DNA from 3 places in the Pandoraea fibrosis genome. Region 1 is predicted to be linked to each of the others. Evidence: predicted binding sites of a transcription regulator. Region 1 holds the regulator's gene; each other region holds the start of a gene.

Region 1 (10,054 bases):
TGATACTGATCGGGAGTGCTGATCTGCTTGTCGCTGTGGATGCCGGCGAAGTTCGCGCAACCGGCAAAGCCCAGCGTCGCAGCCGCCAGACAGAGGGCGGAAATCGCTGAGCGGGCCCGCAAACGCGGGAGTAACGGTGAGGCCGCTTTCATCGCAAAACCTTTACGAGTGAAGTCTTGTACTGACAATAATCGGGAATCGGGCAGTGACGAGGTATGAAATAGTGGACTCGTCATGCTTTTCTGGGGCGGATCGGAACGGTTTTCGCCGTCACCCCGATTCGCCGTTGGCGATCACTCGCCGTAACAGACTCTTCAGAAAGCCCACTTCCTCCACGGAAAAACCGCGCATCAGATGGTCGGCGGCACGCACGAAAATGTCGGGCATCCGGTCGGCCATGGCGTATCCGGCTTCGGTCGCACTCAGATTCACCGTGCGGCGGTCCATCTTGCTGCGCTCGCGGACCAGCAAACCGTGGGCTTCCAACCGGTCGAGCAAGCGCGTGACCGCGCTCGCGTCGATGCAGTAATCACGGGCCAGATCGGCTGCCGTCTTGCTCTTGCCCGTCGCCACCTTATAGAGCATGGTCGCCTGCGTGCTCGTCAGGCCGTACTGCGAGGTTTCCTTCGTCAACTCGGCCATGATCAGCTGACGCACCCGGGCAACGAGATACCCGAGGGAATCGTCAATGTCGTATGCGTTGCGGGGAGGGTCGCTCTGGGGGGGCGTCCGGCTGCGACGTGGGCGTCGTAGCGGAGAGGGTGACGGGCGGTTCGCTCATTTTCGTGCTGCTGCAATGGTTGACTAGTCACGATTATAGCGTCCACTTAATAAATTTCAAGGCCATGCAATAGTTGACTAGGCAAATATTTCGTCAAAAATTAGATTGTTTGCTCTATCTTGGTGCGCGACGGTAGGAAATGGACGGGGAAGGGTGACGAGGAATTCGTGACGAAGGTGAGTCAAAGCGGCACACCGTTGTTGCATTGCAGAAATGCCATGACGTGAGACATGCGCAAGTGGTAGAATCGCTGATTCTCCAAAGGCTTTTTCGAGCACCTCTTTCATGACCCGCGCTCTCCGTAATATCGCCATCATCGCGCACGTCGACCACGGCAAAACCACGCTCGTCGACCAGTTGCTGCGCCAATCGGGCACTTTCCGCGAAAACCAGCAAGTTGCTGAACGCGTGATGGACTCGAACGACATTGAAAAAGAGCGCGGCATCACGATCCTCGCCAAAAACTGCGCCGTCGAGTACGAAGGCACGCACATCAACATCGTCGATACCCCGGGACACGCGGACTTCGGCGGTGAAGTGGAACGTGTGCTTTCGATGGTCGATAGCGTGTTGTTGCTCGTCGACGCCGTCGAAGGCCCGATGCCGCAAACGCGCTTCGTGACCCGCAAGGCCCTGGGCCTCGGTCTGAAGCCGATCGTCGTGGTCAACAAGATCGACCGTCCGGGTGCACGTCCGGATTGGGTGATCAACCAGACGTTCGATCTGATGGACAAGCTCGGCGCAACCGACGAGCAGCTCGACTTCCCGATCGTCTACGCGTCGGCCCTGAACGGGTTCGCGAGCCTCGACTCGGAAGTGCGCGGAGGCACGATGAAGCCGTTGTTCGACGCGATTCTCGAACACGTGCCGGTTCGCGAAGCCGACCCGGAAGCGCCGCTGCAATTGCAGATCAGCTCGCTCGACTATTCGACGTTCGTTGGTCGTATCGGTGTGGGCCGTATCACGCGTGGCCGTATCAAGCCGGGTCAGCAAGTCGTGATGCGCTTCGGCCCGGACGGCGAAGTGCTCAAGCGCAAGATCAATCAGGTGCTGACGTTCCGTGGCCTCGAGCGCGTGATGTCGCCGGAAGGCGCGGAAGCGGGCGACATCGTGCTGATCAACGGGATTGAAGACGTGGGTATCGGCGCAACGATTTGCGACGTCGACACGCCGGAAGCCCTGCCGCTGCTGACGGTGGATGAGCCGACGCTGACCATGAACTTCTGCGTGAACACGTCGCCGCTGGCGGGCCGTGAAGGCAAGTTCGTGACGAGCCGTCAGATCCGCGATCGTCTGCACAAGGAACTGAATCACAACGTGGCGCTGCGTGTGAAAGATACGGCTGAAGACTCCGTCTTCGAAGTGTCTGGCCGTGGCGAACTGCACCTGACGATTCTCATCGAGAACATGCGTCGCGAAGGCTATGAACTGGCCGTGTCGCGTCCGCGCGTGGTGCTCAAGGAAATCGACGGTGTGAAGCACGAGCCGTATGAAATGCTGACCATCGACCTGGAAGACGAACACCAGGGCGCGGTCATGGAAGAAATTGGCCGCCGCAAGGGCGAAATGCTGGACATGGTGTCGGACGGCCGTGGCCGTACCCGCCTCGAGTACCGCATTCCGGCTCGCGGCCTGATCGGCTTCCAGGGCGAGTTTCTGTCGATGACCCGTGGCACGGGCTTGATGAGCCACATTTTCGACGCCTACGCCCCGCTCAAGGATGGTACGTTGGGTGAGCGCCGCAACGGCGTGTTGATCTCGCAGGACGACGGCGCTGCCGTGGCCTACGCACTGTGGAAGCTGCAAGATCGCGGCCGCATGTTCGTGTCGCCGGGCGACGCGCTGTACGAAGGCATGATCATCGGTATCCACAGCCGTGACAACGACCTCGTGGTCAACCCGATCAAGGGCAAGCAGCTGACGAACGTGCGTGCGTCGGGTACCGACGAAGCCGTGCGTCTGGTGCCGCCGATCGCGATGAGCCTCGAATACGCCGTCGAATTCATCGACGACGACGAACTCGTCGAAGTCACGCCGCAGACGATTCGCCTGCGCAAGCGCTACCTCGTGGAACACGAGCGCAAGCGCGCATCGCGTGAGCAGAAGTAAAACCGGCGATGGTGTCGCGGCGTAGCGGATAACGATCCGCTGCGTCGACGCTAATCTGTTGGAAAGAAAGCCGGTGCCTCTCGCACCGGCTTTTTTTGTTTCCGTTGTGGTTTCTGAGATGCGGTGCATGCGTGCCCGCATGCTGTCGATAGCCCCCGAGAGGACGACGTCGCACGCGCGTCCGTTCCGTTGACATTTCTGAAGCACTCGCCAGACATGACCGAATTTGTTCGAACCGAAATCCGCGGCCGTATCGGCTTTATCACCCTGACTCGCCCGAAGGCGCTCAATGCGCTCTCGCATGACATGATTCGTGCGATGGCATCAGCACTGGGCGATTGGCGTGACGATCCCAAGGTGCTGGGCGTTGTGTTGCAAGGCGAAGGCGAGAAGGGGTTGTGTGCGGGTGGCGACATTCGTTATTTCCATGAGGCCGTGAGCGCGGGGCGCACCGACATCATGGATTTCTTCACTGACGAATACACACTGAATTACACGATTGCCACGTATCCGAAGCCCTATATCGCGCTGATGGATGGCGTGGTCATGGGCGGCGGCATGGGTATCTCGCAAGGCGCCGCATTGCGTATCGTCACCGAAGCGACGCGAATGGCAATGCCGGAGACGGCGATCGGCTTGTTCCCCGACGTTGGCGGTGGGTTCTTCCTCGCGAATCTCGCGGGACATCTCGGCGAGTATCTCGGCACGACCGGCATTGTGTTCGGCGCGATCGATGCATGCGAGATCGGCCTCGCCGACGTTGTCGTGCCGCGTGCCTCACTGCCCGCGCTGTGCGAGTTGCTGGCAAATGGCGAATGGCAGGACAGCGAGGCGGTGCTCAACGCTGCGCGCACGTTCGCCCGAGACTGTCTTGCTCCCGCCGGTCTGGCGCCAGGCAAGCTCGCACCGTTGCGCGATGTGATCGACAGTCACTTCGGCCTGTCGGACATGCCGGCCATCCTGAAGTCGCTCAAGCACGAAGCGCGTTGCGAATACTCAGGATGGGCACAGGAGACGGAACACTTGCTGCGCAGCAAACGCTCGCCGTTGATGGTGTGTGTCACGCTGGAGCAGGTGCGTCGTGCACGCAAACTCTCGTTGGCCGATGATCTGCGTGAAGAGTGGCTGATGATGCGCAGCGTCTTCAACCTCGATGGCCGTACCGGCGCGGAGAGCGTCGAGGGCATTCGTGCGTTGGTTGTCGACAAAGACCATGCGCCGCGTTGGCAGCATGCCGATATCGAGTCGGTGAAACCCGCCGACGTCACGCGATTCTTCGAGGGCGATCGCTCGGGCGCGGACAACCCGCTGCGTCAACTCGGTCAGTAAGTCCTGCTGCGGCGTGTGGCGGCGGGTCTATCCGAAGCCTATACCGCTGCCAGGCAGAATTGCTCGCCGACGGCCTGATCGAGCTTGCGGCAGATGTCGGCAATGCTGCCGACCATCACGATATGCGACACGTCGCGATACACGCGCACGTCATGACGCTCGTGAGCCGTATCCGTCTCGTGTGCATCGCGACGCTGAAGTTCGCGCACGTTGCGCGATGCCTTGATCGCTTTCCCCGAGGGGCATACGCGACGCGTTGCCGACGCCACGGCAGCCGTGAGCGCGCGGGGCAGCGCGGTGGTACGCGAGCGTGCCGGCACCGTATAGGAGCGAGCGACAACGGGTGCTGAAGCGAACGGGCCAGACAGCGCCGAGAGTCCATATACGGCCGACATCCGGGCCTGTGACGACACGCGCACATGCGGTTGACTAAAAGACGTACGCAGCAAACCAAAGAGTCGAGCCATGATGCGATCCTTGTTCCAATGTGGGTCTGAGGGGCGCGTCCTGCCGCGTATTTCGCGAATCGCGGGCGCAGCAGGGCACGGGCGCCGGACCCAGCCCGGCGCAGTCGGAAATACAAATCTTCAGGGAGTGAGGCGCTGCGCGATGGCGCGCAGTCCCCGGATTCGCGCTTAGAGGTCGTTGTTGCGGATCAGGCCGACCGCAATCCCTTCCAGCGCGAAGTCGCCGCTACCTTCGTCGACGTTGATGTTCTCGAAGTCGGGATTCTCGGCGATCAATTCGACGCCACCCGGCACGCGATGAAAACGTTTGACGGTGACATCGTCGCCAAGACGTGCCACGACGATCTGACCTTCGCGAGCGTCGGCGGCCTTTTGCACGGCCAGCAGATCGCCATCGAGAATGCCTGCGTCGCGCATCGACATCCCGCGCACCTTCAACAGGTAGTCGGGCTGACGCGCGAACATGTTCGGGTCGCACTGGAAGTTGCGCTCAATGTGTTCCTGCGCGAGGATCGGGCTGCCGGCAGCCACGCGCCCGACGAGCGGCAGCGACAACTGCATCAGGCCCATGTGCGGCAAGGTGTACTGGTGCACACCGCCGGCTTCATCCAGACGCTTGAGGCGAATGCCACGCGACTGACCCGCTGCCAGTTCGATCACCCCTTTGCGCGCCAGCGCCCGCAGGTGCTCCTCCGCGGCATTGGCGGAAGAGAAGCCGAGTTCGGCTGCGATTTCAGCGCGCGTTGGCGGAAAGCCGGTGCGCTCAATCGCTTGTCGGACCAGTTCGTAGACCTGCTGTTGACGTGCGGTAAGTTTGATCATGGCATCACTGTATGGAAGCACAGGTGGCTGTATTTTTGTACAGTGTTTGCAAAAAGGCAAGGGAAAACTTCAAGTAGTGCGTGAAGTTCTTGCCGTTCGGCATCAGTCTGATGCTGCAATGTCCAGCCATGAAGGCTTCTGGCGCACCGGACCTGCCGTCAAACGCAGGACACGGCAAGCGCGCGGACGGTCTTTCTCGCATTAATTGACAAGGGGACGAGGGCGCTGACGGCCGTCGGAGAGGGCGCCGAGCCCATTTGAGCCGCCAAAATCGACGGCTCAGCACGATTTCTCTAATCCTTATTCCGGCATAAACAAAAGAAAAAATATTATTTTTAATTATTTAGCCGCCCTCATAGACTGGCCTCCTACACACGAGAAGCAAACAAGGAGTGCAAGTCATGAGCAAAGCAGCACGGGGATGGAAAGCTAAAAAGCTGGTGGTCGCTCTGGGCGGCCTGGCACTGGCCGCCGGCATGACGATTCAGGCGCAGGCGGCAAGCCTGTCGTTGCTCAACGTGTCGTATGACCCGACGCGTGAGCTGTACGCGGACTACAACAAGGCTTTCGAAGCCCATTACAAGCAGACCAGCGGCGACACGGTGACGGTGAAGGCCTCGCACGGCGGCTCGGGCAAGCAAGCCCGTACCGTGCTCGATGGCGCGCCCGCCGACGTTGTCACGCTCGGTATCTCAGCCGATATCGACGAACTGGCACAGGCCGGTCTCGTGAACAAGGACTGGCAGAAGCGTCTGCCGGACAACGCCACGCCGTACACCTCCACGATCGTGCTGCTGGTGCGCAAGGGCAACCCGAAGGGCATCAAGGACTGGGGCGACCTCGTCAAGCCCGGCATCAGTGTGGTGACGCCGAACCCGAAGACGTCGGCCGGTGCCCGCTGGAACTATCTCGCCGCATGGCTCTACGCGCTCAAGCAACCGGGCGGCAACGAGCAAAAGGCGCAGGACTTCGTCAAGGCGCTCTACAAGAATGTCGGCGTGCTCGACTCGGGCGCCCGCGGCGCGACCACGACCTTCGTGGAACGCGGCATCGGCGACGTGCTGATCGCCTGGGAAAACGAAGCGCTGTTGTCGGTCAAGGATCTCGGTCCGGACAAGTTCGACATTGTGGTGCCGTCGTCGTCGATTCTGACGGAGCCGCCGGTGGCCGTGGTCGACAAGAACGTCGACAAGCACGGAACCCGCAAGGCTGCCGAGGCCTACCTGCAATGGCTGTATTCGCCGCAAGGTCAGGAAATCGCTGCGAAGCACTTCTATCGTCCGCGCTCGCCGGAAATCGCGAAGAAGTATGAGTCGCAATATCCGAAGCTCAAGCTCTACACCGTCGACGCCGATCTTGGCGGCTGGACGAAGACGCAGGCCAAGCACTTTGCCGACGGCGGCATCTTCGACCAGATCTACACCAAGAAATAACGTCAAGACGACAGGGACCTCCGCATGAGTACCGCACTGTTTCCCCTCTGGCGCAAGCCGAGTGCCTTGCCGGGCTTTGGCCTGACGATGGGCTACACCGTCGCCTACCTGAGTCTCGTGGTGCTGGTGCCGTTGCTGATGGTCTTCATCAAGGCAAGCTCGCTCGACTGGGCGAGCTTCGTCGCCGCAGTGGGTTCGCCGCGCGTGTTGGCGTCGTATCGCCTCACGTTCGGCATCTCGCTGGCGGCCGCCATCCTCAACGCCATCTTCGGTTTCATTCTGGCGTGGGTGCTGGTGCGCTACACGTTCCCGGGCAAGCGTTTCGTCGACGCGCTGATCGACCTGCCGTTCGCGTTGCCCACGTCGGTGGCCGGCATCGTGCTCGCGGCGATCTATGCGCCGAACGGCTGGATCGGTCGCTGGTTCGAGCCGCTCGGCATCAAGATCGCCTTCACGCCGCTGGGCATTTTCGTGGCGCTCACGTTCATCGGATTGCCGTTCGTGGTGCGCACGCTTCAGCCGGTACTCGAAGAGTTCGAGCGCGAGCAGGAAGAGGCCGCCGCGTGCCTGGGTGCGACACGCTGGCAGACGCTGCGTCACGTGATTCTTCCGGCCGTGCTGCCTGCGCTGCTGACCGGTTTCGCGCTGGCCTTTGCGCGTGCCGTGGGCGAATACGGTTCGGTCATCTTCATCGCCGGCAACATTCCGATGGTCTCGGAGATCACCTCGTTGCTGATCGTGACCAAGCTCGAACAGTTCGACTACGCAGGCGCGGCGGCACTGGCCGTGGTGATGCTGGTGATCTCGTTCGTGTTGCTGCTGTTGATCAATACCCTGCAATGGTGGCTGCAACGCCGTCATTCGGGCCGGCGCGCCAGTGGCGTGTGATGTCGGAAAACGAAAGAGAACGTTTCGATCATGTCAGATTCACTCGCACTGTCGCGCAACCTGCCGCAAGCCACCAAGGCTCGTAACGCCGATCCGACCGACGAGCCCGCGCTCGTCAAGGCCGTGCTCATTGGCGTGGCGCTGCTGTTCTTCGCATTGTTTCTGGTGTTGCCGCTCGCGTCGGTCTTCGTCACCGCGTTGGGCAAGGGCTTCGCCGCTTACTGGGATGGCCTGACGAACGACGACGCCCTCTCCGCCGTTCGCCTCACGCTGCTGATCGCGCTCATTGCCGTGCCGCTGAATCTGGTGTTCGGTGTGGCGGCGTCGTGGGCGATCGCGCGCTTTGATTTCAAGGGCAAGAGCGTGTTGACCACGCTCATCGATTTGCCGTTCTCGGTCTCGCCGGTGATCGCGGGGATGACGTTCCTGCTGATCTTCGGCCGTCAGGGACCGATCTGGGACTTTCTCGACGCGCACAACCTGAAGGTCGTGTTCGCGCTGCCGGGGCTGGTGCTCGCGACGGTGTTCGTCACGTTCCCGTTCGTCGCGCGTGAATTGATTCCGCTCATGCAGGCGCAGGGGAGTGAGGAAGAAGAGGCCGCGCGCGTGTTGGGCGCCAGCGGCTGGCAAGTGTTCACGCGCGTGACACTGCCGAAAATCAAATGGGGCCTGCTGTACGGCGTGATTCTTTGTAACGCCCGCGCAATGGGCGAGTTCGGTGCCGTGTCGGTCGTCTCCGGCCACATTCGCGGTGAGACGAACACGTTACCGCTGCATGTGGAAATTGAATACAACGACTACCACACGGTGGGCGCGTTCGCGGCGGCATCGATTCTCGCGCTGCTGGCACTCGCCACGCTGGCCCTGAAGCTCTGGGCCGAACGCAAGCTGGCGCAGGACAAGGCCGCGCGTCGTGAAGACGCCGTGGTGGCCTGAGCGGACATCGCATCGAGGAGCAAGACAATGAGTATTCAGGTACAGCAGGTTTCGAAGCGTTTCGGCGATTTTGCGGCGCTCGACGACGTCAGTCTCGAATTTCCCACGGGCGAACTCGTCGCGCTGCTCGGGCCGTCCGGCTGCGGCAAGACCACGCTTCTGCGCATCGTCGCGGGCCTTGAGTTTGCCGACGCCGGTCGCGTCGTGCTCAATGGCGAGGACGTGGCGTCGGTCGGCACACGCGAGCGTCAGGTCGGTTTCGTGTTCCAGCATTACGCGCTGTTCCGTCACATGACGGTGTTCGAGAACGTGGCGTTCGGCCTGCGCGTGAAGTCGCGCCGCGACCGTCTGTCGGACGCGCAGATTCGCAACAAGGTGCATGAATTGCTCGGCCTCGTGCAACTCGACTGGCTGGCCGATCACTACCCGGCGGAACTGTCGGGCGGGCAGCGTCAGCGCATTGCACTGGCGCGTGCGCTGGCCGTCGAGCCGAAGGTGCTGTTGCTCGACGAACCGTTCGGCGCGCTCGACGCCAAGGTGCGAAAGGAGCTGCGTAGCTGGCTGCGCCGTCTGCACGATGAACTGCACATCACGACGATCTTCGTGACGCACGATCAGGAAGAGGCGCTCGAAGTGGCCGACCGTATCGTGCTGATGAATCGCGGCAAGGTCGAGCAGATCGGCGCGCCGCAGGACGTCTACGACACGCCGGAAAGCGCATTCGTCTATGAGTTTCTCGGCGCCGCAAACCGGTTGTCCGGGGAGCTGCGCACGCACGATTTCATTGCAGACGCCGGCGCCTACCGCGTCACCGTGCACAAGGACGATCTGCCGGCGGTGCCGCAGGATGGGCGTGCAATTGCCTACGTCCGCCCGCACGATCTCGCGCTGCTGCCGGCCCACGATAGTGGTCCGGGGATCAATGTGGCCGTGCGCCGCGCGATCCCGCTGGGCGGTACGGTGCGCGTGGAACTCGCCGCGCCCGGCGACGCCGTGTGGGAGGCAGAACTCACGCGCTCGGGATGGAAGGCGCTCGGCGCCGAGGCCGGCGCCACACTGCGCGCGGTGCCGCGTCAGCTGCGGGTGTTTTCCGCGCAGGCGTGAGTCGCACGGTGCATCGAACGACACAACAACAAGCTGAAGCCATTTGGCACACGTAAATTGACGTCTCAAGACGTCACGGACAGACAAAGCAACAGGGCGGAGTCACATCATGAATTTTCAGCAATTGCGCTATGTGCGCGAAGCCGTTCGGCAGAACCTCAACCTGACGGAAGCGGCCAGTGCGC
Region 2 (10,054 bases), 2.1 Mb from region 1:
ACGTCTCGCGAAGACGTTGGCTTAGAACTTGTGACGCAGGCCCGAGATCACAGCGGCCTGGGTCTTCGTGCTCGAGGCACCACCAGCACCGTTGATCGACGCTGCGGTGGCGTCGCCAGCGGCCTTTTGATAGATACCGACCAGATACACGTCGGTGCGACGCGAGAGCAGGTAGTCGACGGCGGCGTTGACCTGATGGTACTTCGGCTTCAGGTCGGCGAGCGTGGTGCTGCGCGTGCTGGCGTCGGTGTACGTGTACGACAGGCCGAGCAGCAGCGACGGCGACAGGTTGTACGTGCCGTTGACTTCATAGTTCGATACGCGTGCGCCCGTGCCGCTCACGTACTTGAGCTGTGTGTTGCTGTACACGAGGCCGACCGTTGCCGGGCCGAACTTGTAGCTGCCGCCCGTGGCGAACACGCGTTGCTTGTCGACGCCGAAGGTCGTGGCACCGATCTTCGCCGAGTAGAAGTCGCCGCTGTAATCGCCAGCCACCGAGCCGCCGGTGTTGGTGCTGTTCGGCGAACTGACGTCGAGGTAGCCGATACCGAACTTGATCGGGCCGTTGGCGTAGCCAGCCCCCACGCTGAACGCGCGGTTGTTGGCGAAGCCCGTGCCGGCCGTGCCGTTGCTGGCCTGGTTCGAGAAGCCATACAGGCCGCCGAACGAGAAGCCGCCGTAGTTGGCGCTGGTGTACTTGACCGAGTTGTTGATGCGGAACGAGTTGTACAGGTTGTCCACATCGCCGACGTGGGCGCCCAGCTTCGTGGCGAATTGCTTGGCCGACGTCAGGCCGCTCACGAAGTCGACCACGGAGTCGTACTGACGGCCGATGGTCACGCTACCCAGGGTCTTGCTCGACAGACCGACGAACGCTTGTCGACCGAATTCACGGCTGCCCTGACCGAGCGCGCCGTTCGAAATGTTGAAGCCGTTTTCCAGGTTGAAGACGGCCGACAGACCGCCGCCCAGATCTTCCGAGCCCTTCAGGCCCCAACGGTTACCCGACTGCAGACCGTCAGCCGTGGTGAAGTTCTTGCTGCCGCCAACGTTGCTCACGTAAGCGATACCGCCATCGAGAATGCCGTACAGCGTAACGTTGCTCTGCGCGTGCGCGGCACCGGCGGCCACCACCGCGATAACGCCACCGAGTGCGGCAGCCAATTGCGTCTTTTTCATCGGTCTATTCCTCTTTCGATAACTTTTTGAGTTGATGCGAACCCGTCGCCTGTGGAGTAGCGCCCCGTGGGTTCGGGCCGAACTATATCGAACGAAACAGAAATTCCGTAGGTGTATTAACCAAATTGGGGCGCGGATGTCGGCACGCTACAACGCATTGAATGTCCTTGCCAAAAATCTCGCGAGTTTCATTTCGATGACACATGCGGGCCCTATAACGACGAATGCGCACAAGTTCCGGCCGTGTGTGTCCTCTTCGACGCGGTGATGGGTTGCGTGCATGTCGGCAGTCCCTCTCTCACCCGTTCCGTTCTGCCGACAATGGCTTGCCCCCTTTGAAAGCGTGATTCGTCATGAAACTTGTCGTTTCGACAAAAAAATACGTTTTTACGACGAATTGACGCTACATTTCATCGGGCACTCTCCCTAGAATTGATGTCGTGGTGCTCGCATTCACGCCGCCGGGGCCATCCCCAAAACACGCGTTGCGAGCCGTCTTGTTCGACGTCTTGATCCGGGGAGACAACATGAAAAAGATCGCTTTGCTTGGTGCGGGACATATCGGCCAGACCATCGCTCGTCTGTTGCATGGCAGCGGCGACTACCGGGTGACGGTGTTCGACCGCAATGCGCGCGCGGCGGCGGTGGTGCAGGACAATGCCGATGCGTTCGTCGAGTTGACCGGCAGCGACACGGGGTCGTTGCAAAAGGCCGTGGCGGGGCACGATGCCGTCGTCAATGCGCTTCCCTACACGATGGCCACGAGCGCAGCGACAGCCGCCGTGGCGGCCGGGTGTCACTACTTCGATCTGACTGAGGATGTGGCGGCAACGCACGCCATCCAGCAACTTGCCGAAGGGGCGTCCACCGCGCTCATGCCGCAATGTGGTCTGGCGCCGGGCTTCATCGCCATTGCGGCCCATCATCTGGCTGCGGCCTTCGATCAGGTCGACTCGGTGAAGATGCGCGTGGGCGCGCTGCCGGCATTTCCCACCAACTCGTTGAAGTACAACCTGACATGGAGCGTCGACGGACTCATCAACGAGTATTGCCAGCCTTGCGAGGCGATTCGCGACGGTGTCAGGCTCACCGTGCAGCCGCTTGAGGATCTGGAGCACTTCTCGCTGGACGGCGTCGAGTACGAGGCATTCAACACGTCGGGCGGGTTGGGAACGCTATGCGAGACGCTCAGCGGACGCGTGCGCGATCTCGACTACAAGTCGGTGCGCTATCCGGGGCATGGCGCGTTGATGAAGGTTCTGCTCAACGAGTTGCGCCTGAAAGACGATCAGGACACGCTCAAGACGATGCTCAAACGCGCGGTGCCGAGCACCTTGCAGGATGTGGTGCTCATCTTCGTGGTCGTCAGCGGCCTGCGCAACGGGGTGCTCACACAGGAAGTGTTCGCGCGGAAGATCTTTGCGGAGCGCAACAATGGTCACAGCGCCAGCGCGATCCAGATCACCACCGCATCGGCCATCTGTGCCGCTGTCGATATGTTCTTTGCCGGACAGTTACCGCAACGCGGTTTCGTGCGTCAGGAACAGATCGCACTGCCGGATTTTCTGGCGAATCGCTTCGGTCAGGTCTACGCCCATTCGACGCACATCGAATCTCTCTCCTGAGGCAGGGGAGGGGCGTTCCTCAAAAAAGGCACGATGGCCCGGCACAAGCGGTCTGCCTCCCGCAACCACCAGGCCGTCGTTGAGGAAAGCGTCGGAAGCGATGCTGTGAATGCCTGCGGTGATACCGATCTGCGTGTCTGCGGCGCCGGTCAGGTCACGACGACAAGCTCACCAAATTGACAGTGCGATTCAGGATGCTGGAAGCGATAGACCACGCTTGGAAGAAAATTCCTAATTCTCATGATTTTTGGGATTAATTTTCCCTGAAAATGATTGTTGTCGGGTGATTTCGCAAGCTTTTTCTCACTTCCGTCGCGTAGGATCGATGCACTTATTTATCCGGGGCCGATCATGCGCGAGAAAGAACCACTCCATTACTTTGACTATGCCGCCACCACGCCTGCGGACGCAGCCGTGATTGCCGCGATGTCCGACTGTCTCGGTGTGGATGGCGTGTTCGGCAATCCGGCGTCGAGTTCGCATGCGGCGGGTGTGAGCGCGCGCCGTCTCGTAGAGCGCGCGCGCATGCAAGTCGCGGCACTCATCGGTGCCGACGCCGCAGAGATCGTGTGGACGTCCGGCGCGACCGAATCGAACAATCTGGCGCTCAAGGGGTATGCGGAGCTGGGGCAGGCACGCGCGCACATGATCACCAGTGTGCTCGAGCACAAGGCGATCCTCGACACGATGGCGTATCTGGAAAAGGGCGGCGTGCCCGTGACGTATGTGACGCCGTCGGCCACCGGCGAAATCACCGTCGACGCGGTGACGGCGGCGCTGCGTCCCGAGACGGGGCTGGTGTCGCTCATGCTGGTCAACAACGAACTTGGCACGCTGACCGACGTGGCCGCCATCTCGAAGGTGGTCCACGCGGCCGGCGCACTGCTGCATGTCGACGCGGCGCAGGCGCTGGGCAAGACCCCTATCGACGTGAAGACGATGGGCATCGATCTGCTGTCGATGTCGGCGCACAAGGTGTACGGGCCCAAGGGGATCGGCGCACTGTACGTGAGCAAAGACGTCATGTCGCGCATCGCGCCGCAGATTCACGGGGGCGGTCATGAGCGCGGCTTGCGCTCCGGCACGTTGGCCACGCATCAGATCGTCGGTATGGGAACGGCCTGCGAGTTGGCCATGCGAGGCATGACGACGGACAACGCGCGAATCGCGCAACTGAGCCGCCGTCTGCTCGATGGCGTGCGGGGGCTCGATGGCGTAGTCCACAACGCCGCCGACGCATTGCGCATTCCGCACACGCTGAGCCTGACGATCGGACATCCCGGGTTTTCCACATTCATGCTCAACGGCAATCTCGCGGTATCGTCGACGTCGGCTTGCAACTCGGCGTCGGGGGCCCCTTCGCATGTGCTGAGCGCTATCGGACTCGACAGCGAAGCCGCCAGCCGCACCGTGCGCGTAAGCCTGGGGCGCTTTACCGATGAAGCTTCCATCGACTTCGCCATCGCTTGCTTTGAGCGTGCGGTCTGTCAGTGCCGGGCGTTAGCCGCCTGAGCTGACGATTGCCGCCGGCGTCGGTGCTGGCCCGTTGTCTTTGAGGCGGGCGAGGCCGACGCGGTAACGTCATCGACGTCCGCGCTCGCGGACGTTTCTTTTTGCCGCCATTCGCGCAACGCCGCGAGCCGGGGCAATCTTGCGCGCTCGGCGCGATCTATCGCAAGTTGACGAATATTCAATGCACCGAATGCCGGTGAGTGTATTGCGTCGTCTTGTATTATGCTTTGAACGACTTGCGATATCGCAGACTCCAATTCTCTTCCTCTCCCCACCCACCTTCATCTCGGAGGTATGTATGAGTCATGAGAAAGATCGTCCGGATACCGGATCGACGACCGGTGCAGGTGCGCCGGCAGCAAGCGACCGAAACACGCTATCGGTCGGGGCGGACGGTCCGCTGCTGCTCCACGACGTTCACTTCATCGAGCAAATGGCGCACTTCAATCGGGAGAAGGTGCCCGAGCGTCAACCTCACGCCAAAGGCGCTGGTGCTTTCGGCGTCTTCGAAACCACTGAGGATGTCAGCCGTTACACCAAGGCCTCGTTGTTCAGGAAGGGCGCCAAGGTAGAGATGCTTGCGCGTTTCTCGACGGTCGCAGGCGAGGCCGGTAGTCCCGACACCTGGCGCGACGTGCGCGGCTTTTCCCTCAAGTTCTATACCGACGAAGGCAACTACGATCTCGTCGGCAACAACACGCCGATTTTCTTCGTGCGCGACCCGATGAAGTTTCCGCACTTCATCCGCAGCCAGAAGCGTCTGCCGGACTCGGGGTTGCGCGACAACCACATGCAATGGGATTTCTGGACGAACAATCCGGAGTCGGCGCATCAGGTGACCTATCTGATGGGCGACCGTGGGTTGCCGCGTACCTGGCGTCATATGAACGGCTATGGTTCGCACACCTACATGTGGATCAATGCGAGCGGCGAGAAATTCTGGGTGAAGTATCACTTCCATACCCAGCAGGGCATGGAGTTTTTCACCAACGCCGAAGCGGCAACGATGTCCGGTCAGGACGCGGACTTCCATCGCCGCGATCTGTTCGATGCCATCGCGCGGGGTGAGCATCCGAGCTGGATTCTCTCGGTGCAGGTCATGCCGTATGCCGATGCGAAGCAGTATCGCTTCAATCCGTTCGATCTGACGAAGACGTGGTCTCACAAGGACTACCCGCTGATCAAGGTGGGCAAGATGACGCTCAACCGGAATCCGGAGAACTTCTTCGCACAGATCGAGCAGGCGGCGTTCTCGCCCGGCAATACCGTGCCGGGCATCGGCCTGTCGCCCGACAAGATGCTGCTCGGACGTGCCTTCGCTTACAACGACGCGCAACGCAATCGCATCGGGACGAATTTCCATCAACTGCCGGTCAATCGTCCGAAGGTGCCGGTGCAGTCGTACATGTTCGACGGCCACATGACGTTCGAGCACAGTGGCAATGCGCCGACGTATGTGCCGAACAGCGGTGGGCGTCCCTACGCCGATCAGACCGGCCCGGCGGAGGACGGCTGGGCGTCGGACGGCGACATGGTGCGCAGCGCTTATACGCTGCACAAGGAAGACGACGACTTCTCGCAACCGGGCAATCTGGTGCGCAATGTGTTCGACGATGCGGCTCGCGCGCGTCTGGTCGAGACGGTGTCGGGCGCGCTGCTGGCCGGCGTGCGTAGCCCCGTGCTGGAGCGCGCGTTCGATTACTGGAAGCAGATCGACAAGGATGTCGGTGCACGCATTGAGGAAGCTGTGAAGCGCGCGAAGAAGTAGGCGCTTTATTGACGCTTATTGTCACGGTGTCGGTTTCGGCGGGTCGCGATGCGAGGTATTGCGCCCGCCGTTTTCGTTTGCGCGAGCGATTGACGTCGCTCGTCGCGCTACCGAGAAGACTCGCCGTTCCTAGAATTTGCCGCGCGCCAGATCCACGAGCGTGCGTTGAAATGCCGACGCGTTTTTCATGCCCTGATCCTCGTGATTCGTATTGAACAGGACGTGCGTATCGTCGGCCTGTGCTGCGATGCGCTGGACGCGAGCGGAAATGTCGATCAATTCGCTCGCGCTGTACTCGTAGACGAAGCGCCCGGATGAGGCGACAACGCCTCGCCGGTTCCATGCGTCGGCGTTACGGCCGTGCAGGCGCACGACACACAGGTCGTCGCGTGTTGTCGCCCAGACCGCAGGTACGGTGTTGTCGAATCCGCCGGGGCTGTCGACGATGGTGTGCGCCGCGCCCGTCTCCCGCAGCATGGCGAGCGTGGCGGCTTCGCGCGAGGGCGTGTCGAACCAGCTACGGTGACGAAATTCGATGGCGTGCCGCTCGCCATCCAGGCGTCGGGCCGTCTCGAAGACGAGTGCCCGACCCGCCTTGTCGTTACGCACCCGTGGCGAGAATTGAAAGTGAATCGCGCTCAGTTGACCGCTCTGACGCAGCGGCTCGACCGCTTCGAGATAGCGTCGCCAGAGTTCGTCGCGCAGCTCGGCAGGGATGTCGTCTGGCGCGATGGTGTTCGCGGCGGATGTCGTGGCGCCGGCATTCGCGTCAAGCGCTTCGGCGATATCGGCAGGGAAAGCGGCGAGGGTCGTCGTATGCCCCGTGAACGCGCGAAATGCCTTGATGTGAAAGCGAAACGATGGCGGCGTGCGTTGTGCCCAGCGCCATGCCACAGCGGCATCGGGCAAACGGTAGTAGCTGCTGTCGACCTCTACCAGATCGAATTTCGAGGCGTAATGACGCAACCGCGCCTCGGGCGTATCGACGCCCGGCGGGTAAAACCGTCCGCACGCAATGAGCGTCGGATCGGTCCACGACGAAGTGCCGGTGCGAATCGTCATTAGATGGGTCAGGGCGCCGTCGGCCGGACGAGCGCCGGGTGTCGTCTTAATTTCGGATAGGAGGTCGATGGGCGTTGGCGTCATCGATATAATGTATAAATATACAGTACTCAACAAACGTAGCCGCGCGCGATAGCCCGCGTTCTCGTGGCGCATTCTCGCCGTTTTCCCAGATTTCGCATGTCAGACCAGCCGACTGCCCCCGCCCGCGATCCGTGGGCCGAACTCAACGAACGCCAGCGCGAGGCTGTCGACCACGGTGTGGGTAACGACGGCGCGCCTGGCGGTCCGCTGCTCGTCATTGCGGGAGCCGGCTCGGGCAAGACGAGCACCCTCGCTCATCGCGTGGCCAGGCTGATCGTGAGTGGGGCCGATCCGAATCGCATTCTGTTGCTCACGTTTTCGCGTCGCGCGGCGGGTGAAATGGAGCGACGCGTGGGCGCGGTGCTCCAGAAGGTGTTGGGGCTGGCGTCGTCGCAACCGCCGTCGCTGCCGTGGGCCGGGACGTTTCACGCCATCGGTGCGCGTCTCTTGCGGGACTTCGCAACGCGCATCGGCCTGTCGGAAGCGTTCACCATTCACGACCGCAGCGACGCCGAGGATCTGCTGGGCCTCGCGCGTCACGAACTGGGTTTCTCCAACACGCAGTCGCGCTTCCCGCTCAAGGGCACCTGCCTGTCGATCTACTCGCGGGTGGTGAATAGTCAGGCCCCGCTCGCCGACGTGCTGGCGAAGCACTTCCCGTGGTGCGCCCAATGGGAGGCGCAACTCAAGACGCTCTTCGGTGCTTATGTCGACGCGAAGCAAGCGCAACACGTTCTCGATTACGACGACCTGCTGCTGTACTGGGCCGAGACGATGAGTGCGCCGGAACTCGCGCGTGAGTTGGGGGAGCGCTTCGATCATGTGCTCGTTGACGAGTATCAGGACACCAACCGTTTGCAGGCGCAGATTCTGCTGGCGATGAAGCCCGATGGTCGCGGCCTGACCGTTGTCGGCGACGATGCGCAGTCCATCTATGCGTTTCGTGCGGCCACCATCCGCAATATTCTCGATTTCCCCGGCCAGTTCGCCGCGCCCGCGCATGTGGTCACGCTCGAACGTAATTACCGGTCGACGCAGCCGATTCTCGACGCATCCAATGCCGTGATCGCCGAGTCGAGCGAGCGCTATGCGAAGGCACTATGGACCGATCGTCAATCGACGCGTTTGCCGCAACTCGTCAATGTGAGCGACGAATCCGGGCAGGCCCGCTGGGTGGCCGATCAGGTACTGGAACAACGCGAGACCGGCACGCGACTGAAGCAGCAGGCCGTGTTGTTCCGCACGGGCAGTCACAGCGCAGCGCTCGAGCTGGAACTGACGCGCCGCAATATTCCGTTCGTGAAATTCGGGGGATTGAAGTTTCTCGAAGCGGCACACGTGAAGGACATGTTGTCGGTGCTTCGCTGGGCCCACAACCCCGCCAGCCGCTTGTCGGGGTTTCGTGTGGCGCAGCTTATCCCGGGCATCGGCCCGGTGAGTGCGACGCGTCTGCTCGACGCCATGGCGCAATCGACCACGCCCGCGCAAGTGCTCGCGGAATTCAAGCCGCCGTCGGCCGCTGCGGCCGATTGGCGCGCGTTTGTCGAAGTCTTCATGGCGTTGCATGACACGCGTGTTGCATGGCCCGCCGACGTCGATCTTGCCTTGCGCTGGTACGCCCCGCTGCTTACGCAGCGCTTCGACGATGCCGCCGTGCGTCAGGCGGATCTGGAGCAACTCGCACGCATTGCCGGTACCTACGGCTCTCGCGAGTCGTTTTTGACCGAACTGACGCTCGATCCCCCGGACGCGACGAGTGCGCAATCGGGTGTGCCGTTGCTCGACGAGGATTATCTGATTCTGTCGACCATTCACAGCGCGAAGGGACAGGAGTGGCATTCGGTCTATGTGCTCAATGTTGTCGACGGATGCATTCCCTCTGATATGAGTACGGGCGACGACGCCGACATCGAGGAGGAGCGGCGGCTGCTGTACGTGGCGATGACGCGTGCGAAGGAATCGCTGCAACTGGTCGTGCCGCAGCGGTTTTACGTGCATCAACAAACCGGTCTGGGCGATCGCCACGTGTATGGCACGCGTAGCCGTTTCGTGTCCGACAAGATGCTGCCGCTCTACGAAATGCTCCCGAAGCCACGCGAAGGCGAAGTGCCACGCGGGCCAGTGGGCGACGTGACTGTGCACATCGATGTCGCAAGGAAGCTTCGCAATGCATGGTCCTGACATCCTGCTGCGCAGCGCGCGTGAGTCTGACATCGCGGCGGTGACCTCGCTTCTCATGCAGACCTATTACGAGACGTGGGCGCCGATGCTGCGACCGGAAGCGGCGGCGGCGTTCGCTTCCGGCGAAAGAACGCGGGCCTACGTGCAGGGTCATTGGCCCGAGTTCACGGTGGCGACGTCCGGTGCGGATGACGATCGGGTCGTTGGCATGGTGCATGGGGTGGGCGATTTCATCGATGCCCTGCATGTGGCGCCGGCGCAGCAGCGTCGCGGCATCGGCGCGTTGTTGCTCGCGCATGCCGAGGCACACATGCGCGCGCAGGGACACCGCGTCGCCCAGCTCGAAACCGACACGTTCAACACGCAAAGCCGCGCGTTTTACGCCCGACACGGTTACGCCGAAGTCGCGACGTATCCCGACGAGGAATGGGATAGCGGGTTCACGACCGTGCTGCTGACCAAGACGCTCTGAACGGTAGACCTTTCGCCACGTTTCCAATGTCAGGCGCGGAAATATGCCAGAGTTGCCGTCTTTCGTGCATCAGGTATAGTCGCCGCATCGGCGGCGGGGCATCGTGCACCGCCGTCATGCCGGTTTCATCACGACCTGAAAGAGACGCCTGCGAGGGGACACGAATGCAAT
Region 3 (10,054 bases), 1.7 Mb from region 1:
CTGTCGAGAATGAGCTTGCCGGCGCCGGGCCACGAGAACACGCTCTCCGTTACCACGGCGAACGCAATGGTTGAACCGAACTCGAGGCCGAGCACCGTCACGAGCGGAATCAGCGTGTTGCGCAGCACATGCACGAGCACGACACGTAACGGCGAGAGCCCCTTGGCGCGGGCAAACTTCACGTAGTCCTGCGGCAGCACTTCGGAGACACCGGCACGCGTGAGACGCAATACCAGCGAGATCTTGAACAACGCCAGATTGAGCGCGGGCAGAATCAGGTGGCGCAGGCCGTCGATCGTCAGAAACGACCATTCCACGCCGAATACGCGCACCGTCTCGCCCCGGCCGCTCGCGGGCAGCACGCCCAGATGCACCGAGAAGAACATGATGAGCATGAGCCCGACCCAGAACGTCGGCAGTGAGAAGCCGACGATGCTGCCGGTCATCAGGAGTTTCGAGATCGGATTGCGCGGGTACAGGCCGGCGAAGAGACCGAGCGGAATGCCGATGAACACCGCGAGGATGAGGGCGGCGAAAGCCAGCTCCAGCGTGGCGGGCAGGCGCTGCAAAATCAGTTGGATCGCCGGCACGTTGTAGACGAAGCTGTTGCCCAGCTCGCCGTGCAGCGCGCCACCGAGGAACGACAGGTACTGGCGCCACAACGGCTGGTCGAGGCCGAGTTGCGCAATGATGCGTGCGCGGTCGACCTGATCGACGTCCTGACCGATCAGGATGTCGACGGGATTGCCGATCGCATGCAGGCCGACGAACACAATCAGTGTCATCAGCCAGACGACGAAAACCGCTTGCAGCGCGCGGCGCAGAATCCAGGCGGTCATGCGATGCGCTCCTCGCCCTTCGTGGCGGTGGCGGTCTCACCGTTCAGCGCGGGCGGCGGCGGTGCAGGCGTCCACTCGTCACCGTAGACTTCCGGCTCGGCGTAAGCCTCCATGTTCGCGTAATGGTGCGCAACGTCTTCACGATAGAAGGTGCCCGCGAGCGCTTGTGCCAGACGCTTCGCACCTTCGCTCACGGCCGGGATATCGCCCGAGACGGCGCCGTGCGAGAGCGTGGCCGGCGCGCAGAAGCAATGGATGCGCTCAAGCCCCGGGCAAGCGCCGGGTGTCTTCTCGAGGAATTCGAAGGCCGGGCCAAGGTCGGGCGAGTCGGACAGTTCGACGTCCTCGTCCCCGGCGGCCGGGGTATAGCGGTCGCTCCACTTGCGCACGAATTTCGAGAATGTGGCGAATTCCGGACGCCCTTCGATATCGATGCGAAAGCCCGTCGCGAAGACGAGAAAGTCGAGCACGAAGGTGCCCTTCGCGGTGCGCACATGCAGAACGTCGCCGACCGGCGTGACGTCGAGGATCGGTGCGCCGAGATTGAAGCGCGCATTGTCGTGACGCGAGACACGCAGCGTGCTGCCGCGCGGCGGCGGAACCTGCTGCACGTTGACGTAGTGACGGATGCGCCACTTCCATTCGTCCGGCAGATGGATGTGGCCGTGCGTGAGGCCCGGGTTGCCCGCGCCCTTACCCTTGTTGACGCGCGGGATATCGGCGCGGCGAATGAGCAGGTCGACGCTGGCGGCACCGGCTTCGAGTGCGGTGGCGGCGCTGTCCATGGCGGAGGCCCCGGCACCGATCACGCCGACGCGCTTGCCGCGCAGCGTTGCATAGTCCATGGCATCCGACGAATGCGCCCAGAAGCGGCGTGGCAACTCGCGCGCAAACGCGGGTACGGTCGGGCCGCCGAGACCGTCGCGGCCGGTGGCGAGCACCACATGGCGCGCGTAGACGGTAGACGTGCCATCGGGCGAGGTGAGCGACAGTGCCACGAGACCGTCGGCACCGAGCGGCGTCACGGCGGTGATGCGGTGGTCGTTGCGCACGTCGATGGCGAGCACCTCGCGATACCAGCGCAGGTAGTCCATCCATTGCAGACGCGGGATCTTGTCGAGGGCATCCCACGCTTCGAGACCGAACTGGGCTTCGAACCACGCGCGGAACGTGAGCGCGGGAAGGCCGAGCGCCGGGCCGGTGAGTTGCTTGGGCGAGCGCAGGGTTTCCATGCGCGCGGTGGTGGCCCACGGGCCTTCGTAGCCGCGCGGCGATTGATCGAAGATCACGGCGCCCACGCCGAGATGCGTGAGCGACGCGGCAGCGGCCAGCCCGGCCATGCCGCCGCCGATGATGGCGACGTCGAGCACGGGCTGACCGTTGTGCGTGCGCTCGGGCACCCAGGGCTTGGCGGGTAATTCGAGCCAGGCGAGGTCCTGACGCAGGCGCGCTTCGAGCGCGGGCAGGCCGGTGGCGAGTGTCGGGGACTGGGTCATGACGACAGGGCTTCCTTGGGAGCGGGCAAGTCGCCGTAGAGCGACTGCAAGACTTGGGCGTGTTCGGTGGCGGCGCGCTGCACGAAGTCGGGCAGCAGATCGCGCGCGGCGTCGGCCAGCGCGCTGACAAAAGCGAGTGCGGCAGGCGATGGCTCGCGCGCGTCGCGGGTGATCACGCCGAAGAAGAACGGAATGTCGGCATCGATCGGGCGCACGGCAACGTCGGCGAGCGGCAATCCGTAAGCGGTGACCGGTTCGAGCACGGCGACACCGAGCCCCGCGCGAACCGCCGTCATCGCATTGATCGAGGCGTTGGTCTCGATGAGACCGGCTGGCGCAACGCCGGCCTGCGAGAACGCCTGATCGAGACGGCGGCGCAGCCGGTACGGGTTCTGCATGGTGATGATGCGACGGCCCACGCATGCCGCGAGCGGCAGCCGGTCGTGACTGGCCAGCGGATCGTCACTGCGCACGGCGGCCACGCAAGCCGATTCGCCGATCCAGTGCACAACGATGCCGCGATGTTCCAGCGGCAGACTGGTGACGCCGATATCGGCGGCACCGGTGAGCACCGCATGCACGACCTGTTCGGGCGACGTACTGCGCATCTGGATCTGCACGGTGTCACGGGCGAGACCCGGCAACGCGAGCGCTGCGGGCACCAGGCCGGCGGCCAGTGCCGACGTGGCGGCAATATGCAATGGACGTGTCTGGCCACGCGCGATTTCGTCGGCGCGTGCACGGATCTGCTGCAAGCCGGCGAGCACATGCTCGACGTCTTCGAAAAGCAGGAAACCCTGCTCGGTCGGGGTGACGCGCGGGCCACTGCGGGCGAACAGGGCGTAGCCGATTTCGGCTTCCAGCTCCTGAATCATCCGCGTGATGGCGGGCTGCGAGCGTCCGAGCAGACGCCCGGCAGCAGTGATGCTGCCGGTCGACATGACCGCCGCGAAGGCTTCGAGTTGGCGTAATTCCATCTGGCTCTGTGTGGGGACGGGGGGCTGACGCGTACCCCACGCGCCGGTACCCCGGTCAGCGACGACGCCGAAGTCGCCGATATTGCAATGCCGTTTTGTATTCGGATTGCGTATTCTTCGGCCTTTAGCATGCGTCTTGCAAATACTTAATATTTATATGCTCATTCCGAGGCGTGCAAAGGAGGGTTTTGCCTAGGTGGACGCCGGGGGAGAAATAAATGGGGGACGTGGCGAAGCCGCCGCGTTGTGCATGCGGGACGCGATGTCGGCGACGCCAGGGGCGTCTGGCCGGAGGGGAAGGGCGGTGATGGGGGGCGTTGCGAGCGAAAGGATCGGACTGACATCCGATCCTTCCTGGATTCAATGGGCGTCGAACGGCAGACGAATTTGCGCCGGATCTTCGGGACGCGGTTGTCGGCGACGCAACAACGCTACGGCGCGCTTCTTGGGGACCTCCCCGGGAGGTTCGACCGGACTCAGACGAAACGCCGGACGGCTGAGCGGCAGCACGACCAACGGGGAGAGAGGGCGGCGCGGCGGCGCTGGCGCTTCATCCGACGGTAGTGCCACGGCGGCGTCGGGCAGGCCCGGCTCGCTGGCCTGTCGGGACGCGGCAAGGCGCCGACCCAGCAGACGATAGATATCGGGATCGAAGCCCGTCACGGCAGGCATGCTGTCGACCAGGCGGTTCAACGCCTCGCGCGACGTCACGCTGCCAAGGTATTGCCAGCGGTCGATAACGTGGTACTCCACGTCATCGGCACGCGCGCCGGTGCCGTGTTCCTCAATGGCGATCGGACCGTCGTAGGGCCATGTGTCGAGTTGGAGTGTCGTGAGTGCTTCGCGAACCCGCTCGGTGTGCGCTGCCAGTGGCGCGTCGCCTACGCACACACCGTCGCATCGTTTGACCTGATAGCCGAAACACGGCCGTCCGGCAGCGGTTTTCTCCAGCCCGAGTTGCGCACAACACAGACGATGTTCGTCCGCGAGTGCCCGAAGTGCATTCTCCGCGCTGGCGCGCGAGGAGAAGGTGCCGTACAACGCCTCGGCGCTGGCGAAGTCGACGGTCTTCGCACTGACGAGCTGTGGCGTGTCGCTATCGGCTGCGAGTTGCCAACTATAGAGATTCGACGCCCGTCGCAGTTGGCGGTTATGCACCGGCTGCAACTGCTTGACCAACTGCGACTCCAGCAACAACGCCCCCAGTTCACCCGTCGTTCGACGGGCCTCCACGCGGCGGATCTCCTGCGAGATACGCAGATCCTTCGCGACCTGGTGATCGCTGGAAAAATGCGAGCGCACACGTGACCGGATATCGACACTCTTGCCGACGTAGAGCAGTGTGTCGCCCTCGCCGTAGAAGAGGTAAACGCCGGGGCTGTCGGGCAGCGCGTCGATGGCTTCGTCCGGCAACTGTGGTGGCTGGCTGGAGCGTTTGGTGACGCGTTGCACGGCTTGCTCGATCAGATCGGGCGCGTAGATCGTGTGGATCTTCTGCCAGAACTGCCAGAGCAGATCGGCGTCGGCGAGCGCACGGTGACGGCCTAGCGGGGCGAGGCCGAAACGCGCAATCAGTGCGTCCAGACCGTGGCGCGCTGCCGTAGGAAACAGCAGGCGCGAGAGCCGCACGGTGCAAAGTACGTCAGCCTGAAAGCGGATGCCGGCGCGCCGGAATTCGTTCTTGAGGAAGCCGTAGTCGAAGCGCGCATTGTGGGCGACGAACAGCTTGCCGTGCAGGCGTTCCGCCAACCCTTGGGCCAGCGTCTCGAACGAGGGCTGGCCACGCACCATCTCGTTGGTGATCCCGGTCAACTGCTGGATGAACGGCGGAATGGGTTCGGCGGGATCGAGCAGGGTGCTCCATTGTTCGATACCGTGCGGGCCGACTTCGACTACCCCGATTTCCGTAATGCGGTCATCGAGGGCGTTCCCGCCGGTCGTTTCCAGGTCGACGAAGACCATCGGCGCGGGCAGGGCGCGGGCGAGCGCATCCGGGTCCATGACCGCAATGGGTTGCGCGTTGGCGTCCTCGACAGCGAATTCGGGCACTTCGTGAACCTCGTTGACCTTGGGTTTTTCGGGCGGCTTTCAGGCCGTACACGCCGGCCCATTCGACCCGGGACGACGCGCGGCGATGGGCAACGCCGAGGGATCGGCCACGAACGACGAGGCGTCGTCACTATGCGGGTCGTCACCGTTGCGGATGGCGTCGACAGCGGCGACGATGGCGCGAAATACCGCGGGTGCCGCAGCGTCCGGCCAGTGCAAATCGACGGGGGCGTCGAGCGGTGGCAGTTCGCCGTTGCGGCGCAAGGCTTCGTCGCCCGGCAGGCGCAGCAGACGCGCCAATACCCACGGCTCATGACGCGCGTGCAGCCCGATATCGGCCTCGGCCTCGTCGGCGATGGCCACGAGCGTGCGCCAGTCCAGCGTTGGCGCAGGCGCAGCGTCATCCGGTTCACCCGCTTCATCCGATGCGTTTGCGACATGCGGCGACACCGCCTCCGTCATGCCCAGGCGTTGTTGCGCATAACGCGCAGCGATCTCGCGCACGATACCGGCAAGGTCGCGTTCGGCGGCGCTCAGCGCCAGTTGATCCCAGTCGATGGTTTCCATAAGACATTCCTCGATTGGGGGATATTCTACTGTATAAAATCACAGTGCGCGAGTGACGTGACCGCCTCGATCGGCCGGGGTCGCCGCCGACGTCGCCGCATGTAATACTCAGCGCCATTCCCATTGCGCAGGAGCCTGCTCCCGATGTTGACCCTGTACACCTTCGGCCCGGCATTCGGGCTTCCGGATGCCAGCCCGTTCGTCGTCAAAGCGGAAATGCTGCTCAAGCTCGCGGGATTGCCATATCAGACGAATCGTGGCGGTTTTCGGCGCGCCCCCAAGGGCAAGCTGCCCTATATCGACGATGACGGCGAGATCGTGGCGGACTCGACATTGATCCGGCTGCATATCGAACGCAAATATGGCTTCGACTTCGACGCGGGCCTGACCCCCGAACAACGTGGGGCGGCCTGGATGTTCGAGAAGGCGCTGGAGGATCACTTCTATTGGCATGTGGTGCAGGCGCGCTGGTGTGACGCGGAGAACTTCGCCAAAGGCCCGGCTTCGTTCTTCAAGGCCATTCCCTGGCCGGTGCGTCCGGTCGCGCAGGCCGTTATCCGTCGCAAGATCCGGGGCACCTTACACGGGCAGGGGACGGGCCGCTTCACACCGCAGGAGCAAGCGCAATTGCTCAGGCGTGGCGCGCAGGCGGCGGCCCAACTGCTGGGCGACAAGCCGTACTTTTTCGGACAGTCGCCATGCGGTGCCGACGCCACGGCCTTCGGATTCATCGCGAGCGCGATGTCGCCGCATTTCCGCATGACGCTGCGTGACGAGATCGAGAATCATCCAAATCTGACGGCGTATGTAGCGCGCCTGCGCCGTGAGTTCTTCGTGGATGCGAGCGACGGCTCGCACGCCTGAGCCGGAACGGCACAGGCAGACGGGCGACGTGAGTGACGTCGGCGAGGTGGAGTGCGCTGACTCAGCCCGCCTCGGACGCGGTCTCGTCGCTCGATAGCACGTCGGACAGCACGAGGTTACGTCCCGAAATCTTCGCGGCGTACAGCGCGCGGTCGGCGCGCATGCATAGCGCCTCGAGGCTTTCGTGTTCGTGCCACGTCGCGACGCCGCCGCTGAGCGTGTAATGACACACGCCGAATGGTCCGGCGACCAGATGACGACTCGCCTGTGCACGCAGCCGCTCGGCAATACGGATGGCGCCCGGCGTATCCGTGCCGGGCAGCAACACCGCGAATTCCTCTCCGCCCAATCGCCCGAACGCGTCGCCCTCTCGCAGGCCGTCGCGCACGAGCTTCACGAATTCGCGCAGCACCGTGTCGCCGCCGGCATGGCCGTGCGTGTCGTTGATTTGTTTGAAGTGGTCGAGATCGATGATCACGATCGACAGTGGCCAGCCGCGCGCGAGCGCGCGTGCCATTTCCTGACGGGCGAGCAGGTCGAAGTGTTTGCGTGACAGCGCGCCGGTCAGGTAGTCGCGATTGGCCGCCTCTTCGGCGGTCGCGAGCATGGCGTCGTGGATCATCATGACCGCGCCCATCGTCATGGCGGGCATGACAATCGTGCCGATCGTCAGCATCGCGGCGTTGAATGCCGTCGGGGCAAACAATTCCGGACCGGGCGCCGGCGTCAGGCCGAAGACCATGCCGCGCACCGCGTGCCCGATAGCGAACACTGCGGCAAGGCTTGCCGTGAGCCAATAGTGATAGGGATGACGGCGCGGCGGGATGTGCCGTGCAATGAGCAAGGCTATGGCCAGCAGCATCGTGGCGTGATAGGCAGAGACCACGACCACGCGCACTTGTGGATTGTCCGTGCCGTAGAACCAGACCAGCATCGCCGCGGCAAGCACGCCCAGCGATGCACCCATCACCCGCCAGTGCGTCGGCTGCCCCAGAAAGCGAGCGCAGCCGGCGTAGTAAAACAGCAAGCCGCTGGCGAGCGCGATATTGGCAATGGGTATGGACAGGAAGTCGGGCACGACGCCGCGCAGGGCGAACAGCGGCAGGGCGATGAGGACAGCGACATTGGCGATGCACCATTCGCGCACGCCCGCCACGCGAGAGCGCAGGAGAGAGCCCACGATCAGCAACATCATGAAGCTGAGCAATGAGGTGATCGCGAGCAGGGACGTCGTCAACATGGCGATGACCAACGGGGGGAAACGGATACGTGTTGTGCATTGTAATGTACGCCGCTGTGCGCGTTACACGCCAGTAGAATGATCGGGTTAGTCTTTTTCGTTTCAAGGAGTTTGCGTCAATGTCGACGACTCAGTTTTTCGCGTCACATCGTCCCCGTCGCTTTCGCCGTTTCGGTGTCTTGCGCGCTTTGGCGCTGGCCGCCGGCGTGATCGGTTGTCTGAGTGCTTTGCCGGTGCAGGCGCAACAGGAGCCATCGCAACGCCGCAAGACGCAGCCGCCGCTTTTTTCCATACCCGCCAGCGGCGTGACGGCGCCGGCCGCCGACATCAATCGCGACGTGCGCGCAGCGCTCGAGGGGGCCAACCTCTGGCTCGGACTCACCGATATCAATCGTGGGACGCAAAGCTGGGAGCAAGCTGCGCCGGTGTTTCAGCGCGCGATCTCGGCCGAAGACTGGGCGCAAAGCCTTCAGGCCGCGCGTTTGCCGCTGGGCAAAGTGAAGTCACGCAAGACCAAGGACGCGGTATTCACGCGCACGCTTCCGGGGCAGCCGGATGGTGAGTACGTCGTCATTCAGTACGACACGGTCTTCGAGAAGAAGGCCGAGGCCCATGAGATGGTGACGATGGTGTTCGGCATTGACAGCCGTTGGCGGGTGGCGGGCTATCTGGTGCGCTGAGGCCGATATTGATGGGCACCAGCCCTGTGACGCGTCGCGGCGTCAGCGCGGCAATGCGGGCTCGACGATGCCTCGCGTCGTCTCGACGTGCGCGCGCGCGATTTGCTCGGCCTGTTCCTCGTCGCGCGCGCGCAGGGCGGCGAGCAATGCGCGATGCTGGGCGTTGGTCGCGCTCAGCTGTTCGTCCGAGAACATCACGGGGATGCGCAACGCCCAGTAATAGAACTGCGTGCGTTCGTAAAACTGCGTCAACACCACGTTATCGGCGGCCTTCACGATCAGATCGTGAAATTCCGTGTTCAGGCGATTGATGGTCAGGCGTGGCAGATGACTGCCCGGCTCCATCTGCTCGATGAGTGCGGCCAGCGCTTCGCACACTTCCGGGGTGATTTTGCGCGCGGCGAGTCGCGCCGTTTCGGCTTCGATGGCCACACGGCTTTCGAAGATCGCATGGACTTGCAGATGGTCGATGCCCTGAACTTCCCAGCCGCGATTGCGGGCGATGAACCCCTCGCCTTGCAGGATGAGTAAGGCCTCACGTACCGGCGTGCGGCCAACACCGAGCCGCTGAATCAGATCGTCTTCGATGAGGCGCTGCCCCGGTCTGAGTTCCGACGCGAGAATCATGCTGCGGATTTTGGACCGCACTTCTCCAGTGATCAGGTTGCTGGGCGCTTTCATCCGATGCTTGTCTTCCATTGAGCGGCGCGCGCGCCGTGTACTTCGGCGAGACGCCGCAGCCATCCCCGGTGTCTCGGACACGGGCGGCCTTCAGCCGGCACCCCCATGCCGCAGCGGATTTTACCGAGTTTCTTTCCGCGCCTTCAAAACCCTTCCGGAGGACGTCAAAGCGATCGCAGTCATGCGTGCAGCGCATCAATGGTGTCCGATTTTGCGCAATTCTTTCGGTTTCCGAAGCGAGCGCTCGCTTATACGCACGTTTGAAGTGCTCGAAAAGTACCATAATGCCCGCTGTCACGGGGTTCGCGCTCACTCACTTGTGACGCACTTGTGATGTGAGTACCCACCGCCCTAGCGTTGCGGGCGCCGAAACATGCGTCGTGCGGGGGGCGGGCAGAAATAGTGAAGATGTGAAGCAGTGAGGGAGAATAACCACAGGTTCTCAAGGGTTATAGATCGGCATCGAGTTTCTTCTCAACGCACCAGATGCCACGTTCCCCGGTGGGTTTGAGTCGCCAGTGTTTGGCAGGAAGCTGCGTGCCGGCCACGGTCCGGTATGGCGCGACATCCAGTGTCAGCGAACCATCGGCGAAAGACTGATAGTGGCCGACGCTACCTGCGCCATCGCTGAATTCCAGAATGACATCGCCTGCCGGCGCCT

What was found. Region 1 encodes LexA, which represses DNA repair genes until DNA is damaged. Its sites were predicted from a motif close to ACTGTATNNNNATACAGT; they were not measured.
Region 2: the regulator LexA is predicted to act here: its motif matches at 7,237-7,254, upstream of PI93_RS01585 (ATP-dependent helicase).
Region 3: the regulator LexA is predicted to act here: its motif matches at 5,957-5,974, upstream of PI93_RS09775 (DUF2471 family protein).

What each region holds. Positions count from the first base shown of each region.
Region 1 covers NZ_CP047385.1:3,872,344-3,882,397, reverse strand. The annotation lists gene PI93_RS17025 (efflux transporter outer membrane subunit) at 1-152, opposite strand, end outside; gene PI93_RS17020 (MarR family winged helix-turn-helix transcriptional regulator) at 271-690, opposite strand; gene PI93_RS17015 (hypothetical protein) at 859-1,068, opposite strand; gene typA (translational GTPase TypA) at 1,067-2,890, shown strand; gene PI93_RS17005 (enoyl-CoA hydratase/isomerase family protein) at 3,107-4,219, shown strand; gene PI93_RS17000 (hypothetical protein) at 4,258-4,686, opposite strand; gene lexA (transcriptional repressor LexA) at 4,855-5,508, opposite strand; gene PI93_RS16990 (sulfate ABC transporter substrate-binding protein) at 5,910-6,941, shown strand; gene cysT (sulfate ABC transporter permease subunit CysT) at 6,966-7,829, shown strand; gene cysW (sulfate ABC transporter permease subunit CysW) at 7,860-8,765, shown strand; partial or broken gene PI93_RS16975 (sulfate/molybdate ABC transporter ATP-binding protein) at 8,793-9,528, shown strand; gene PI93_RS25100 (TOBE-like domain-containing protein) at 9,579-9,869, shown strand; gene PI93_RS16970 (CysB family HTH-type transcriptional regulator) at 9,979-10,054, shown strand, end outside.
Region 2 covers NZ_CP047385.1:368,775-378,828, forward strand. The annotation lists gene PI93_RS01560 (porin) at 22-1,179, opposite strand; gene PI93_RS01565 (saccharopine dehydrogenase family protein) at 1,707-2,804, shown strand; partial or broken gene PI93_RS01570 (cysteine desulfurase family protein) at 3,156-4,313, shown strand; gene PI93_RS01575 (catalase) at 4,615-6,084, shown strand; gene PI93_RS01580 (DUF72 domain-containing protein) at 6,214-7,146, opposite strand; gene PI93_RS01585 (ATP-dependent helicase) at 7,327-9,411, shown strand; gene PI93_RS01590 (GNAT family N-acetyltransferase) at 9,398-9,883, shown strand; gene PI93_RS01595 (bestrophin-like domain) at 10,048-10,054, shown strand, end outside.
Region 3 covers NZ_CP047385.1:2,179,282-2,189,335, forward strand. The annotation lists gene PI93_RS09755 (ABC transporter permease) at 1-839, opposite strand, end outside; gene PI93_RS09760 (flavin-containing monooxygenase) at 836-2,335, opposite strand; gene PI93_RS09765 (LysR family transcriptional regulator) at 2,332-3,312, opposite strand; gene PI93_RS09770 (exonuclease domain-containing protein) at 3,673-5,361, opposite strand; gene PI93_RS09775 (DUF2471 family protein) at 5,401-5,928, opposite strand; gene PI93_RS09780 (glutathione S-transferase family protein) at 6,073-6,792, shown strand; gene PI93_RS09785 (GGDEF domain-containing protein) at 6,854-8,032, opposite strand; gene PI93_RS09790 (DUF4019 domain-containing protein) at 8,152-8,712, shown strand; gene PI93_RS09795 (GntR family transcriptional regulator) at 8,755-9,360, opposite strand; gene PI93_RS09800 (hypothetical protein) at 9,843-10,054, opposite strand, start outside.